2 regions of the Rhodoplanes sp. SY1 genome follow, and region 2 is predicted to be linked to the other one. Evidence: predicted binding sites of a transcription regulator. Region 2 holds the regulator's gene; the other holds the start of a gene.

Region 1 (5,538 bases), on a different contig from region 2:
CGGCCCTGGCGATTCCTCCTAGTTTCCGCCTCGGGACTTCGGTGTTTCTTCTCGGAAGGAGGGGCCGTTTATGAAGAAGATCCTGCTCGCTACTGTTGTTGCGTTCGGCTTTGCCGGCGCTGCTTCGGCCGCGGACCTGCCGGCGCGCATGCCGGTGAAGGCGCCGCCGGTCATCGCTCCGGTGTTCTCGTGGACCGGCTGCTACATCGGCGGCTACGTCGGTGGCGCGTGGTCGGCCGATGACGCGACCGCGTATCCCTACACCTCGGGCGTCGCGACGTCGTTTCCGGGCTACGCCTACAATGTCGACTCGAGCTTCATCGGCGGCGGCACGCTGGGCTGCAACTGGCAGCCGGTCGGCTCGCCGTTCGTGCTCGGCCTCGAGGGCGAAGTCGGCTATCTGAGCCTCGAAGGCTCGGCCTACGATCCTATCGCGGGAGCCGGCTACTATGCCTCGAGCAAGGCCGGCGACTGGTACGGCATGATCACCGGCCGTCTCGGCTACTCGTGGGATCGCGCCCTGCTCTACGTGAAGGGCGGCGTGGCCTTCGTCGACGTCGAGAGCACCTACACGATCCCGACGGGCTCGATCTCGCTCAGCGATACCGTGGCTACCTGGACGGTCGGCGGCGGCCTTGAGTGGGCCTTCGACATGAACTGGAGCATCAAGGCCGAGTACATGTATATCGGCCTCGACGAGACCCACACGGGATGCGTGTCGACGCTTGCTCGCGGCTGCTTCTCGCAGGACGTCGGCGGCATCCACACCGCCAAGGTCGGCCTGAACTACCGCTTCGGCGGCTTCGGCGCTCCGGTCGTCGCGAAGTACTGAGCCTTTCGACATTCTGTCGAGCGGAAGCCCCGGGGAAACCCGGGGCTTTTTGCTGTTCGGGACGGCCGCCGCACGGGCCCGCCGACCGGAGCGGATCGCGGGTCGCCGGAGCCGGTCCACGCATCACCCCTGCCGAGTCACGCGTTCCCTGCCGGTCGATGAAGATCCCTCCTCGCCGTCCTGGGCACCCGAAACGGCTGTCCAGATCATCGGCGGGTCACGTCCTGCTTCGTCCGCTGCGGCCACGCGACTCGCCGGCCCACGTGTTCGAACACGGAGACGTCGAAACTGTTATCGAGGTAATTAATAACCTAAATGTCGGCCAACGAACAAAGGCGATTGTCTCGCGGTGGTATTCGACGGCTTTTTCTTTTAAGTAACGGAATGTCTTGTTGCCTTTATGTCACCCTCGGGATGCGTATTCGTCCTAAGCTTTCTTCATCGATACCAACCAACGGGGGGTCATCATGAAGAAGCTCCTTCTCGCGACGGCGGCGATCCTGGCGACGGGCGCCATGGCACAAGCCGCCGACCTGCCGGCCCGGATGCCGGTCAAAGCACCGCCGGTCGTCGCTCCGGTGTTCTCGTGGACCGGCTGCTACATCGGCGGCTTCGCCGGCGGCGCGTGGAGCGCCGACGACAACGTCAACACCACCTACAGCACGGTCGTTGGGTTCCCGACGCGCGCCTACGGCTACAGCAGCGACTCGAGTTTCATCGGTGGCGGCACGCTGGGCTGCAACTGGCAGCCCGCGGGCTCGCCTTTCGTGCTCGGCCTGGAGGGCGAAGTCGGATACATCAGCCTCGAAAGCTCCGCTTTCGACCCGACGATCCCTCCGGCCCTCGGTTCGATCGTGTCGTCGACCAAGGTCGGCGACTGGTACTCGATGGTCACGGGCCGGCTCGGCTATTCGTGGGACCGGGCGATGATCTACGTGAAGGGCGGCGTCGCGTTCGTCGACGTCGAGACCGCGATCGGCGCCACCTTCCCGGCTACCGTTCCGGGCGGGCCGGCCGCGGCTTTCGCCGGCGCCGTCTCGGACACCATCGCGACTTGGACGGTCGGCGGCGGCATCGAGTGGGCCTTCGACATGAACTGGAGCATCAAGGCCGAGTACATGTATATCGGCCTCGACGAGACCCAGACGCTGTGCGGAGGCGGGGTCGTCGTGCCGACGACCACCTGCTTCAGCAACGACATCGGCGGCATCCACACCGCCAAGGTCGGCCTCAACTACCGCTTCGGCGGCGGCGCCCCGCTGGTCGCGCGCTACTGACCGGCGGCGCCGCGGAGCTTCGCGACACCGAACGTCCCGATCCCGAAGGGTCGCCACGCCCCGCTCCGCGACACCGAACCGCCACGACGGAACCAAGGCCCCGGGCACGCCCGGGGCCTTTTCGCGAGACCGGTCCCGGATGGTGGTGTCGCAGCCGCGGCAGGCCGCGAACATTTCGGTGGCGCCTGGCGCCTGCGGAACGATCGACGCCCGGTCGGGCTCGGTCGCCGCGCCTAGTCCAATCGGTATCGCCGATCCCCAAAGTCTTGTCCCGATGAGATTCTTGTTCTTTCAGTGCGACCCGGCGGGCTAGCCGTATGAGTGCACGGTCAACAATCGATGCACTCGAGGTTGTGGCGTAAATGTCACCATCCACAACCTGAATCGCGATACGGTACGGCATCGCTTCAATGAGAGGGGGGTTCTCCATGAAGAAGCTTCTGCTGGGTACGGTCGCTCTGATCGCGATCGCCGGGACTGCGAGCGCCGCCGACCTTCGGATGCCCGTGAAAGCTCCTCCGGTCATCGCTCCGGTGTTCTCGTGGACTGGCTGCTACATCGGCGGCTACGTCGGCGGCGCGTGGGCTGGAAACGACGCTGCCGCTTACGACTACGGTGTGTCGGGCGTCGCGAACGGCTTCGCCAATTCGGCCTACAATAACTTTTACGATCATGGCTGGTCGTACAAGCACGATTCGAGCTTCATCGGTGGCGGCACGGTGGGCTGTAACTGGCAGCCGGTCGGTTCGCCGTGGGTGCTCGGCCTCGAAGGCGAGATTGGCTACATGAGCATCTCGGGGTCCGCTATCGATCCCGTTGCGCGGAACGCCGCTGGCCTTGGCTTGGACACCGTTGCGAGCAGCAAGATCGGTGACTGGTACGGCATGATCACTGGCCGGCTCGGCTACGCGTTTGATCGCGCGCTCATCTATGTCAAGGGCGGCGTGGCCTTTGTGGATACCGAGTGGTCGGTGGTTGACGGATGCACGACCGGGACTTGCAGCCCGTGGACAGTCAATGCCGGTGGCAGTTCCACCAAGGCAACCTGGACGGTCGGCGGCGGCCTCGAGTATGCGTTCGACATGAACTGGAGCATCAAGGCCGAGTACATGTTTATCGGCCTCGACGAGACCGAAACCAGCTGCGGCACGGCCGTCGGGCCGACGGCGAACCCGTTCTGCTTCAGCCACGACCTGCCCGGCATCCACACCGCCAAGGTCGGCCTGAACTACCGCTTCGGCGGCGCGCGCTACTGATCGCCGCGCTCTGACGGCTGCTCCGGTCCCAGTGGGAGCCCCGAACCTCGGTTCGGGGCTTCTGCTGTTTCGGGGGGCTGTTTCGGGGGGCCCGCCCCAATGAACCACCGCTGGACCGCGCCGGCGGCGCGATCGTATCGCCGTCGAATGCGATCGCTGTTGACAACCGCCGGGGTGCTGGCGAAACCGCTCCGTTCTCATTAAGTTCTGGTGCGCGGCGCGACGGCCGGCCTTCCGACCCGGGCTTCGCGCACCATATCCTGCACGTCGCAGCGTGCAGATCCTCGCGTGAACGTCTCCACCCCCGTGGGCCGGGTTCCGTACCGCCCGACACTGACCGAACCCGGTGACCGATGGCCGATCTGTTCGACAAGCCGCGCCGCCCCGACGGGCGGGTGATCTCCATCCGCGGCGCCCGCGAGCACAACCTCAAGAACGTCGACGTCGACCTGCCGCGCGACAAGCTCGTCGTCTTCACCGGCCTGTCGGGCTCGGGAAAATCGTCGCTCGCCTTCGACACCATCTATGCCGAGGGGCAGCGCCGCTACGTCGAGTCGCTGTCGGCCTATGCGCGCCAGTTCCTCGAGATGATGCAGAAGCCGGACGTCGACCAGATCGACGGCCTCTCGCCCGCCATCTCGATCGAGCAGAAGACCACCTCCAAGAACCCGCGCTCGACGGTCGGCACCGTCACCGAGATCTACGACTACATGCGCCTCCTGTGGGCGCGGGTCGGCGTGCCCTACTCGCCGGCGACCGGCCTGCCGATCGAGAGCCAGACCGTGTCGCAGATGGTCGACCGGGTGATGGCGCTGCCGGAGGGGACGCGGCTCTATCTGCTGGCGCCGCTCGTGCGCGGCCGCAAGGGCGAGTACAAGAAGGAGCTGGCCGAGCTCCTCAAGAAGGGCTTTCAGCGGGTCAAGATCGACGGCGCCTACCACGAGATCGCCGCGGCGCCAGCGCTCGACAAGAAGTTCAAGCACGACATCGACGTGGTGGTGGACCGCATCGTCGTGCGCCCCGACATCGCGACGAGGCTCGCCGAATCCTTCGAGACGGCGCTTAAGCTCGCCGACGGCATCGCCGTGGTGGAGTTCGCGGACAAGCCGCCCGCTGCACTGCCGGTGGCCGCATCCTTCGAGACGCGCTCTTCGAGCGCTCCTCAGGATGAGGGGCGGGGTGGGAGCGACGGGAAGCGCGGCAAGAAGGCCCTTTCCCCTCGTCCTGAGGAGGCGCGAAGCGCCGTCTCGAAGGACGCGGCCGAGGCGCCGGCCAAGAGCGGCGACGCCAAGACGACCAAGCTCGCCGCGGCCGCGGCCTCGGACGCCAACCGGCTGGTGTTCTCCGAAAAGTTCGCCTGCCCGGTGTCGGGCTTCACGATCTCCGAGATCGAGCCGCGGCTGTTCTCGTTCAACTCGCCGCACGGCGCCTGCCCGGCCTGCGGCGGCCTCGGCCTCGACCAGAAGATCGACCCCGACCTCGTGGTGCCGGACCGCGGCGTGTCGCTCAAGCGCGGCGCCGTCGCGCCATGGGCGAAGTCGTCGTCCCCCTATTACGGGCAGACGCTCGAGGCCTTGGCGAAGCACTACCGCTTCACGCTCGACACGCCGTGGAAGGATTTGCCCAAGCGCGCCCAGGAGGCGATCCTGTACGGCTCCGGCGAGGACGAGATCAAGTTCGTCTACGACGACGGCATGCGGGCCTACACGACCCACAAGCCGTTCGAGGGCGTCGTCAACAATCTGGAACGGCGCTGGCGCGAGACCGACAGCGAGTGGGCGCGCGAGGAGATCTCGAAATATTTCACCGCCATCCCGTGCGCCTCGTGTGACGGTCACCGGCTGAAGCCCGAGGCCATGGCCGTGAAGGTCGACGGCCTGCATATCGGCGAGGTGTCGGCCCTCTCGGTGCGGCGCGCCGGCGCGTGGTTCGCGGCCCTGCCGAACAAGCTCAACGCCAAGCAGATCGAGATCGCCACCCGCATTCTCAAGGAGATCCGCGAGCGCCTCGCCTTCCTCAACGACGTGGGCCTCGACTATCTGACGCTGGCGCGCGCCTCCGGCACGCTGTCGGGCGGCGAGAGCCAGCGCATCAGGCTCGCCTCGCAGATCGGCTCCGGCCTCACCGGCGTCCTCTACGTGCTGGACGAGCCGTCGATCGGCCTGCACCAGCG
Region 2 (5,538 bases):
GCAGCCTCGGCCGGCTGATCGCCGTGTCGAACGCGTGAGCCCGATGGCATTCGGTTCCGTCATTCCGGGCGCGGCGGCGCCAGCCGCCGAGACCCGGAATCCAGCCCGGAAACGGGCCTGTCTGGTCGTGTCTGGATTCCGGGTTCGCGGGCTCTGCCCGCGCCCCGGAATGACCGAAGGGGACGCGTGAGCCCGATGGCCGACATCCTGCAGAAGATCGAAGCCTACAAGCGCACCGAGATCGCCGCCGCCAAGAAGGCGCATCCCTGGCCGGCCGTGGCCGAGGTGGCAAAGGCGGCGACGCCGCCGCGCGGCTTTTTGCGCGACATCGAGCGGCGGCTGGCGCGCCACCAGCCGGCGCTCATCGCCGAGATCAAGAAGGCGAGCCCGTCGCGCGGGCTGATCCGCGCCGACTTCGACCCGCCGGCGCTCGCCCGCGCCTACGAGGCGGGCGGCGCGACCTGCCTCTCGGTGCTCACCGACGGCCCGAGCTTCCAGGGCCGCCCCGACCACCTGATCGCGGCCCGCGCCGCGACGGCCCTGCCGGTGATCCGCAAGGACTTCCTCTACGACCCCTATCAAGTCGTGGAGGCGCGGGCGCTCGGCGCCGACTGCATCCTGATCATCATGGCGGCCGTCGACGACCGCACCGCCCGCGACCTCGAGGAGACCGCGGCCGAGCACGGCATGGACGCGCTGATCGAGGTGCACGACGAGGCCGAGCTGGAGCGCGCCCTGCGCTTGAAGTCCCGGCTCGTCGGCATCAACAACCGCGACCTCAAGACCTTCGAGACGAAGCTCGAGGTCTCCGAGCGCCTCGCGCCGCTGGTGCCGAAGGACCGCGTGCTGGTCGGCGAGAGCGGAATCTTCACGCCCGCCGATCTCGCGCGGCTCGCGCGCGTCGGCATCTCGACCTATCTGATCGGCGAGAGCCTGATGCGCCAGGACGACGTGACGGCGGCGACCCGCACCCTGCTCGGCCGCGGCGCCGCCGCGCCGGCCGCCGAGTGATCCCCCGCCCCGCAACGACACTGCTCGGCGAACCAACCCGGACCCCCCGCATGACCGACGAGCCGCAGCTCACCCATATCGGCGCGCGCGGCGAGGCCCGCATGGTCGACGTCTCCGACAAGGCCTCGACCAAGCGCGTCGCCGTCGCCGAAGGTCGCGTCGTGATGACGGCCGCGACGCTCGACCTCGTGCTGCGCGGCGACGCCAAGAAGGGCGACGTGCTCGGCGTCGCCCGCGTCGCCGGCATCATGGCGGCGAAGAGGACGCACGAGCTGATCCCGCTCTGCCATCCGCTGATGATCACCAAGGCCGAGGTGGAGATCACGCCCGAGCCCGCGCTACCCGGCCTGCGCGTGACCGCGACCGTCCAGGTCGGTGGCCAGACCGGCGTCGAGATGGAGGCGCTGACCGCCGTGTCGGTCGCGTGCCTGACCATCTACGACATGGTCAAGGCGGTGGAGCGCGGCATGCGCATCGAGGGCGTGCGCCTCCTCGAGAAGCAGGGCGGCAAGTCCGGCCACTACCGCGCCGACCAGCCCGGCACCGGCCAGGCCGCCGGCGGCGGCGGAGACGCCTGATGGCCGCTCCCCTGTCGGTCACCGAGGCCCTCGCGCGGGTGCTGGAGCGCGCCGTGCCGCTGCCGGCCGAGAGCGTGCCGGTCGGCGACGCGCACGGCCGCGTGCTCGCCGCGGATCTCACGGCGCTGCGCACCCAGCCGCCCGACGACGTCTCCGCCATGGACGGCTACGCGGTGCGGTTCGCCGACGTGACGGCGCCCGGCGCCCGGCTGCGGGTGATCGGCGAGGTGCCGGCCGGGCGGCCGTTCGACGGTGCGGTCGGCCAAGGCGAAGCGGCCCGCATCTTCACCGGCGGCGTGATGCCGGCGGGCGCCGATACCGTGGTGGTCCAGGAGAACGCCACCCGCGACGGCGACACCGTGACCGTCTCGGCCGCCGCCGGATTCTTGGGCCGTCACGTCCGCAACCGCGGCCGCGACTTTTCGACCGGCACCGTGCTGCTGCGCGCCGGCCGCCGCCTCTCGATGCGCGACCTCGCACTCGCCGCCGCCATGAACCACGCGGCCGTGCCGGTGCATCGCCGGCCGCGCGTCGGCCTGCTCGCCACCGGCGACGAGCTGGTGCCGCCCGGCACTTCGCCCGCCCCGGGCCAGATCGTGTATTCGAACGGCTTCGCCATCGCGGCGCTGGCCCGCCACGAGGGCGCCGCCACGATCGATCTCGGCATCGCGCCGGACCGGCTGGACGACACCGTCGCGGCGATCCGGCGCGCCCGCCAAGAAGGCGTCGACGTGCTGGTGACCACCGGCGGCGCCTCGGTCGGCGACTACGATCTGGTGCAGAAGGCGCTGGCGGCCGAGGGGATGCAGCTCGCGTTCTGGAAGATCGCCATGCGGCCCGGCCGGCCGCTGATGAGCGGCCGCCTCGGCGACATCCACGTGCTCGGCCTGCCCGGCAATCCGGTGTCGTCCTTCGTCACCGCGGTGCTGTTCCTGGTGCCGCTGCTGCGCCGCCTGCAGGGCCGCGCCGATCTCACGATCGCAGACGAGCCGGCGATCGCCGGCGCCGACCTGAAAGCCAACGACGAGCGCGCCGATTTCTTGCGCGCGACGCTGTCGAGCGATGCCGAGGGGCGACTCGTCGCGACGCCGGTGACGGATCAGGACTCCTCGCTGCTCGCCCCGCTCGGCCTCGCCGACGGCCTCTTGATGCGGCCGCCGCACGCGCCGGCCGTCGCGGCCGGCGGACCGTGCCGCGTGATTCGGCTGCCGGCCTGAGCGGCCGGGCCGCGCTGCGCGTCCGTGCGGCGCGGCGGCGGGAGCGGCCCGCGCCGGTTTTGCTCGCGCGAACCGCTCCTTAGGGCTAACCAACATTCGCCGCGACCCGTCGATTCCCCCGGCCACCATTAAAAGGTTGCAGAACACATGCCGAACATATAGGGTATGTTCATGATTTGTTTAGGCGGCTGCGATGCACTGCCCGAGCAAGCCCCGGGGGACGACGCATGTTGACGCGGAAGCAGTTCGAGCTGTTGCGGTTCATCCACGAACGCCTGAAGGAAAGCGGCGTGCCGCCCTCCTTCGACGAGATGAAGGACGCGCTCGACCTGCGCTCCAAGTCCGGCATCCACCGCCTGATCACGGCGCTGGAGGAGCGCGGCTTCATCCGCCGCCTGCCCAACCGGGCGCGTGCCATCGAGGTGATCAAGCTGCCCGAGTCGGTCGGCCACGGCGTCATGGCGGGCGGGCGCGCCCGCGGCTTCACGCCGAGCGTCATCGAGGGCAATCTCGGCCGGGTCCGGCCGCCCGCCCCGCAGCCGCAGGACGAGGACACGGCGCGCCCCGTCGCCGTGCCGGTGATGGGCCGGATCGCCGCCGGCACCCCGATCGAGGCGATCCAGACCAAGAGCTCGATCATCAACGTCCCGCCCGAGCTTCTGAGCGCCGGCGACCATTTTGCCCTCGAGGTGCGCGGCGACTCGATGATCGACGCCGGCATCCTCGACGGCGACATCGCGCTGATCCGCCGCTCCGAGAACGCCGACACGGGCGACATCGTCGTCGCCCTGGTCGACGAGGAGGAGGCGACGCTCAAGCGCTTCCGCCGCCGCGGCGCCTCGATCGCGCTGGAGCCCGCCAACGCCTCCTACGAGGTGCGCATCCTCCCCCCCAACCGGGTGCGCATCCAGGGCAAGCTGGTCGGCCTGATGCGGCGGTACTGAGCGGCGGAGCAACGCTCAGTCCGGCTCGATGTCCTCGATCGCCGGGGTGGCATCGGGCGGAGGAGCCGAGCGGGACGCGCCTGCGGCCGTGCCGCCGGCAGAAGGAACAGCGGGCCGAGCCGCGGCGGTCGGCGTCGGCGACCACGGACGGTCGTAGCCCGGCGCGCGGGCGCGGGTGACCGCGAAGCCATCCCCGGTCCGCCGCAGCGCCAGCGCGCCCGTGTCCTTCAGCATGGCGCGGTCGATCACGGTCGCCCGACAGCCCTCCGGCGGATCGCGCAGCGCGACGATCAGGGCCGCGCGGGCGCAGTCGTCGGCGAAGCTCTCGGCCGTGCGGGCCACCGCGACGGCCGCGCCATCGGACAGGCGGGCGACGCAGCCGGACGGATCGCAGGCGAAGCCCGCCGCGACGTCGGGTCCATCGGGCGGGCGCGCGTCGGCGTCGCCGGAGAGCCAGTCGCGCGCCGCGAAGTTCAGGCTGCCGATGCGCAGCACCGTAAGTCGGCCGTCGGCGCCGCGCACCGCCACCGCCTCGCCGCTCGGCGCGATCAGCACGTCGGGCTTTTCCGAAGCACCGGCGAGCAGCATGGCGACGCCGAGCAGGACTGCGCCCGTCCACCGCAGTGGCGTGCGCAGCAGCGCCACGACGACGAGGCCGGCGGTCGCGACGAGGAGCGCGTCGGCCCCGAAGGCCGGCACGCGGCCGACCGCGCCCGGCAGCGCCGCGACCCACTGGGCCACGACCGTCATCCAGTCGATGCCGGCGCCCATCAGGCGCCACAGCGGACCGTCGAAGCCGAACGGCATGGCGACGAGCGCGACGATCCCGACCGGCATCACGAAGCCGGAGACCACCGGCATGGCGCCGAGATTGGCGAGCACGCCGTAGGGCGCGACGCGGTGGAAGTGATAGGCCGCGAAGATCGTGGTCGCGAGCCCGGCGACCAGGGAGGCGACGAGCAAGGCGACCACCTCGCGGGCGCCCCACAGCGCCAGCCGCGCGGCGAGCCGGCTTCGCGGCGCCGCGGCGAGCCACGGCAGCCCCTTCTCGTAGACGGCGACGAGCGCCAGCGTCGCGGCAAAGCTCATCTGGAAGCTCGGATGCACGACCGCCTCGGGGGTGAGCAGCATCACGGCGAGGGCCGCGACGGCGAGGGTGCGCAGCGTGACGGCGCGGCGGTCGAGCATCACACCGAACAGCACGATCGCCGTCATCACGAAGGCGCGCTGGGTCGCGACCTCGGCGCCCGACAGGATCAGGTAGAAGGCCGCCGCGACGAGCGCGGCGCCGGCCGCCCATTTCTTGATCGGCCGCGTCAGGGCGAGCCGCGGCACCAGCGCGAGCCCGGCCCGCAGCACCACGAAGACGAGGCCGGCGACCACGGCCATGTGATAGCCCGAGATCGACAGCACATGGGCGAGGCTCGACACGTACATGGCGTCGTTGACCGAGGCCGAGATGGCGTCGCGCTTGCCGGTGATCAGGGCCGAGGCGATGGCGCCGGCGTCGCCCGGCAGCGCCGCGCGGATTCGCGCGTCGATGCTTTCGCGCAAATCATCGATCGCGGCGGCCGCTCGCAGGCCGAGGTCCGGCGGGCCCGGGGCCGGCGTCGGCCGCACGGCACCGAGCGCGAAGCCGGACGCGCCGATGCCGTGGAACCAGAGATCGCGGGAAAAATCGTAGCCGCCGGGCCGCAGGGGCGCGAGCGGGGGCGACAGCCGCGCCGTCAGCGCCACATGGGCGCCGACCGGCGGCGCCGTGCCCTTGCGCACCGACACCCGCACGCG

What was found. The regulator LexA, encoded in region 2, represses DNA repair genes until DNA is damaged. The targets are predictions, from matches to a motif close to TGTTCNNNNTGTGTTCNG.
Region 1: the regulator LexA is predicted to act here: its motif matches at 3,558-3,575, upstream of uvrA (excinuclease ABC subunit UvrA).

Annotation. Positions count from the first base shown of each region.
Region 1 covers NZ_JBEOMB010000082.1:82,385-87,922, reverse strand. Annotated here, with positions in the region: gene ABTU92_RS20410 (outer membrane protein) at 71-832, shown strand; gene ABTU92_RS20405 (outer membrane protein) at 1,300-2,109, shown strand; gene ABTU92_RS20400 (outer membrane protein) at 2,538-3,365, shown strand; gene uvrA (excinuclease ABC subunit UvrA) at 3,719-5,538, shown strand, end outside.
Region 2 covers NZ_JBEOMB010000025.1:23,603-29,140, forward strand. Annotated here, with positions in the region: gene trpD (anthranilate phosphoribosyltransferase) at 1-38, shown strand, start outside; gene trpC (indole-3-glycerol phosphate synthase TrpC) at 196-1,011, shown strand; gene moaC (cyclic pyranopterin monophosphate synthase MoaC) at 1,062-1,589, shown strand; gene glp (gephyrin-like molybdotransferase Glp) at 1,589-2,806, shown strand; gene lexA (transcriptional repressor LexA) at 3,034-3,750, shown strand; gene ABTU92_RS08375 (ComEC/Rec2 family competence protein) at 3,766-5,538, opposite strand, start outside.